DNA from 2 places in the Streptomyces sp. GbtcB7 genome. Region 2 is predicted to be linked to the other one. Evidence: predicted binding sites of a transcription regulator. Region 2 holds the regulator's gene; the other holds the start of a gene.
What was found. Region 2 encodes HrcA, which represses chaperone genes, less so after heat shock. Its sites were predicted from a motif close to TTNGCACTCNGNNNNNCNGAGTGCNAA; they were not measured.
Positions count from the first base shown of each region.

Region 1 (2,201 bases), on a different contig from region 2:
CGAGAGCTCGAGCTTCTCGAAGACCGAGGAGGCCTGGATGAGGGCCACGCCACCACCGGCGACGATGCCCTCCTCGACGGCCGCCTTCGCGTTGCGAACGGCGTCCTCGATGCGGTGCTTGCGCTCCTTGAGCTCGACCTCGGTGGCGGCACCGGCCTTGATGACGGCCACGCCGCCGGCCAGCTTCGCCAGGCGCTCCTGGAGCTTCTCGCGGTCGTAGTCCGAGTCGGAGTTCTCGATCTCGGCACGGATCTGGTTGACCCGGCCCTGGACCTGGTCGGCGGAGCCGGAGCCGTCCACGATCGTGGTCTCGTCCTTGGTGATGACGACCTTGCGGGCACGGCCCAGCAGGTCCAGACCCGCGTTCTCCAGCTTGAGGCCGACCTCCTCGGAGATGACCTCGCCGCCCGTGAGGATGGCGATGTCGCCGAGCATGGCCTTGCGGCGGTCACCGAAGCCCGGAGCCTTGACGGCGACGGACTTGAAGGTGCCACGGATCTTGTTGACGACCAGGGTCGACAGGGCCTCGCCCTCGACGTCCTCGGCGATGATCAGCAGCGGCTTGCCGGACTGCATGACCTTCTCGAGGAGCGGCAGCAGGTCCTTGACGTTGCTGATCTTCGAGTTGGCGATCAGGATGTACGGGTCGTCGAGGACGGCCTCCATACGCTCCATGTCGGTGGCGAAGTACGCCGAGATGTAGCCCTTGTCGAAGCGCATACCCTCGGTGAGCTCAAGCTCCAGACCGAAGGTCTGGGACTCCTCGACGGTGATGACGCCTTCCTTGCCGACCTTGTCCATCGCCTCGGCGATGAGCTCGCCGATCTGGGTGTCGGCGGCGGAGATGGAGGCCGTGGAGGCGATCTGCTCCTTGGTCTCGACATCCTTGGCCTGCTCAAGGAGGGCACCGGAGACGGCCTCGACGGCCTTCTCGATACCGCGCTTGAGAGCCATCGGGTTGGCGCCGGCGGCTACGTTGCGCAGGCCCTCGCGGACGAGAGCCTGGGCGAGAACGGTCGCCGTGGTCGTACCGTCACCGGCGACGTCGTCCGTCTTCTTGGCGACTTCCTTGACCAGCTCGGCGCCGATCTTCTCGTACGGGTCCTCGAGCTCGATCTCCTTGGCGATGGAAACACCATCGTTGGTGATCGTGGGGGCGCCCCACTTCTTCTCGAGGACGACGTTGCGGCCCTTGGGGCCAAGGGTGACCTTGACGGCGTCGGCGAGCTGGTTCATCCCGCGCTCGAGACCGCGCCGTGCCTCCTCGTCGAACGCGATGATCTTGGCCATGTGAAGTGGTCCTCCCGGACTGGGGTGGATTGCTCCGGACCGCGCTGGCGCCCGCGACGGACGGCCTGCCTGCCCCGTGGTTCCTTGCACCACCTGGCCTGCGGGCCTCACCGACCCGGTCCTTCGTTATCACTCTCACCTTCAGAGTGCTAACGCCAATGATTAGCACTCGCCCCTGCCGAGTGCAAGCGCCTTCCCTTGATCCGCAGGTGAGAAGGGGCGCGCAACCCGCGCGTCGCGCCGGTGCGCGAGCGGGCCCACGACAGTGCGCGGGCAGACCGAAGGGCTCGTACCCCATGGGATACGAGCCCTTCGTCACGTCGAACAGTCAGTCGGCGCGTGCTTCAGCTGGTCGCGAGCCGGACCATGTCCGCCTGCGGCCCTTTCTGGCCCTGCGAGATCTCGAAATCGACCCGCTGACCCTCTTCCAGGGTGCGGTAGCCGTCCATCTGAATCGCGCTGTAGTGGACGAAAACATCCGCACCACCGTCGACCGCGATGAAGCCGTACCCCTTCTCCGCGTTGAACCACTTGACGGTGCCCTGAGCCATGCCTAACTCCCCTATTACTGGCCCTTGCACAGGACCGCACTTCGCGGACCCGGGTCAGACCTCACCCCCCAACGGTTGGGGGTGTGCGCCGGAACGCGTCGACCGCGGCTGAATGTATCTGTCCAACTGCCGTCTGCAACAGGTCAATCGGACGAGAATTCCGGGCACGACCGATCGGGAATATAGGGAGAATTTGCGAAGATTCAGGGCAAGTCGGGCCCCATAAAAGCCATATAAGGCTCAAAAGCGCGGGACACTTTGGCTACTTCTTGCCGGACTTCGGGCGCGAACTCATATGCGCCCGGCATGCAAAGTGGAGCGGGTTCCCCAACTGTACCGCGCTCAACCATGCAGAATTGC
Region 1 covers NZ_JAGXJM010000008.1:104,300-106,500, reverse strand. Annotated here, with positions in the region: gene groL (chaperonin GroEL) at 1-1,290, opposite strand, end outside; gene KVT44_RS15475 (cold-shock protein) at 1,635-1,841, opposite strand.
Region 1: a site for HrcA is predicted at 1,417-1,443, ahead of groL (chaperonin GroEL). Genes of this name have one in related genera too.

Region 2 (2,201 bases):
CAGGACCTCGACGCCGCCGGTCAGCTCGAGATGCCGGGTGCCCCACACGTAGTGCCGGGGACGCACCAGGGTGTCCGCCGCGTCCTCCGCCGCCCGCGCGTCCAGCCCGCCCCGTACCGCGTCCGTGTACAGCTCCTCGCGCCCGTGCTCGTACACCTCGGCCGAGCCGCCCGCGACGAGGACCTCCGCGCCCGCGAACGCCGCCGCGCCCAAGACGTGGTCGAAGTGGGGGTGGGTGAGCGCGAGGAAGGTCACACGGCGGCCGGCGAGCGCCTGCGCCTCCCCGCGCAACCGTGCGCCCTCCGCGAGGCTCGACCCCGCGTCGACGATCAGCGCCCCGCCCTCGCCCACGACCAGCCCGACCGTGCAGTCCCAGACCGGAAGCCGCCGCCGCCCCACCCGCGGTGTCAGCCGCTCCCACCCTGCCTCTTCCCAAGTCACCTTCATACGCCGACGCTAGCGGTGAGAGCGTGGACGGTACGACATCGCGGGCAGGGACGGTGTGACATCACGGGACACGTCGGTGTACGTCCGTGCACCTTGCACAAGATCGCGGGGCCGCCCTTGCCGGGGCCGTACCCACCGGCCGTACACTGGGCCGGGGAATGCTGGCACTCGCACGCGCTGAGTGCCAAGCGAGGCGCCGAGGGGTCGAGAGCTGGAGGTGTGCGCGATGCTCAGTGAACGCAGGCTCGAAGTGCTGCGCGCCATCGTCCAGGACTATGTCGGCACCGACGAGCCGGTCGCGGTCGGGTCCAAGGCGCTGACCGAGCGGCACCGGCTGGGAGTGTCCCCGGCCACCGTCCGCAACGACATGGCGGCCCTGGAGGACGAGGGGTACATCGCCCAGCCGCACACCAGCGCCGGGCGGATCCCCACCGACAAGGGCTACCGGCTCTTCGTCGACAAGCTCGCCGGCGTCAAGCCGATGACCGCGCCCGAGCGGCGGGCCATTCAGAACTTCCTGGACGGCGCGGTCGACCTGGACGACGTCGTCGGGCGGACGGTGCGGCTGCTCGCGCAGCTGACCCGGCAGGTCGCCGTCGTGCAGTATCCGTCGCTGACGAGATCGACCGTGCGGCACGTGGAGTTGCTGTCCCTCGCCCCTGCCCGTGTGATGCTCGTGCTGATCACGGACACCGGTCGGGTCGAGCAGCGCATGATCGACTGCCCGGCCCCGTTCGGAGAAACGTCTCTCGCGGATCTGCGGGCCCGGCTCAACAGCAGGGTCGCGGGCCGCCGCTTCGCGGACGTCCCGCAGCTCGTGCAGGACCTCCCGGACGCGTTCGAGGCGGAGGACCGAGGTACGGTCGCGACGGTGCTCTCCACTCTTCTGGAGACGCTCGTCGAGGAGACCGAGGAGCGGCTGATGATCGGCGGAACCGCCAATCTGACGCGCTTCGGACATGACTTCCCTCTCACCATCCGGCCGGTGCTCGAAGCGCTGGAGGAGCAGGTCGTGCTTCTCAAGTTGCTTGGTGAGGCCGGGGATTCGAGCATGACCGTGCGAATCGGTCACGAGAACGCGTATGAGGGACTCAACTCCACGTCCGTGGTCTCGGTCGGCTACGGTTCGGGCGGCGAGGCAGTAGCCAAACTCGGCGTGGTCGGCCCGACCCGCATGGATTACCCGGGAACGATGGGAGCGGTACGCGCAGTGGCACGGTACGTCGGACAGATCCTGGCGGAGTCGTAAGTGGCCACGGACTACTACGCCGTACTCGGCGTGCGCCGCGACGCGTCCCAGGACGAGATCAAGAAGGCCTTCCGGCGGCTCGCACGCGAGCTGCACCCGGACGTCAATCCCGATCCGAAGACGCAGGAGCGGTTCAAGGAGATCAACGCCGCGTACGAGGTGTTGTCGGACCCGCAGAAGAAGCAGGTCTACGACCTCGGCGGCGACCCGCTGTCCCAGTCGGGCGGCGGCGGTGCGGGCGGCTTCGGCGCCGGTGGGTTCGGGAACTTCTCGGACATCATGGACGCCTTCTTCGGTACGGCGTCACAGCGCGGTCCGCGGTCGCGTACGCGGCGTGGCCAGGACGCCATGATCCGGCTCGAGATCGAGCTGGACGAGGCGGCCTTCGGCACGACGAAGGACATCCAGGTCGACACGGCCGTCGTCTGCGCCACCTGCAACGGTGAGGGCGCGGCGCCGGGTACCTCGGCCCAGACCTGTGACATGTGTCGCGGGCGGGGTGAGG
Region 2 covers NZ_JAGXJM010000001.1:101,742-103,942, forward strand. Annotated here, with positions in the region: gene KVT44_RS00395 (MBL fold metallo-hydrolase) at 1-447, opposite strand, end outside; gene hrcA (heat-inducible transcriptional repressor HrcA) at 674-1,696, shown strand; gene dnaJ (molecular chaperone DnaJ) at 1,697-2,201, shown strand, end outside.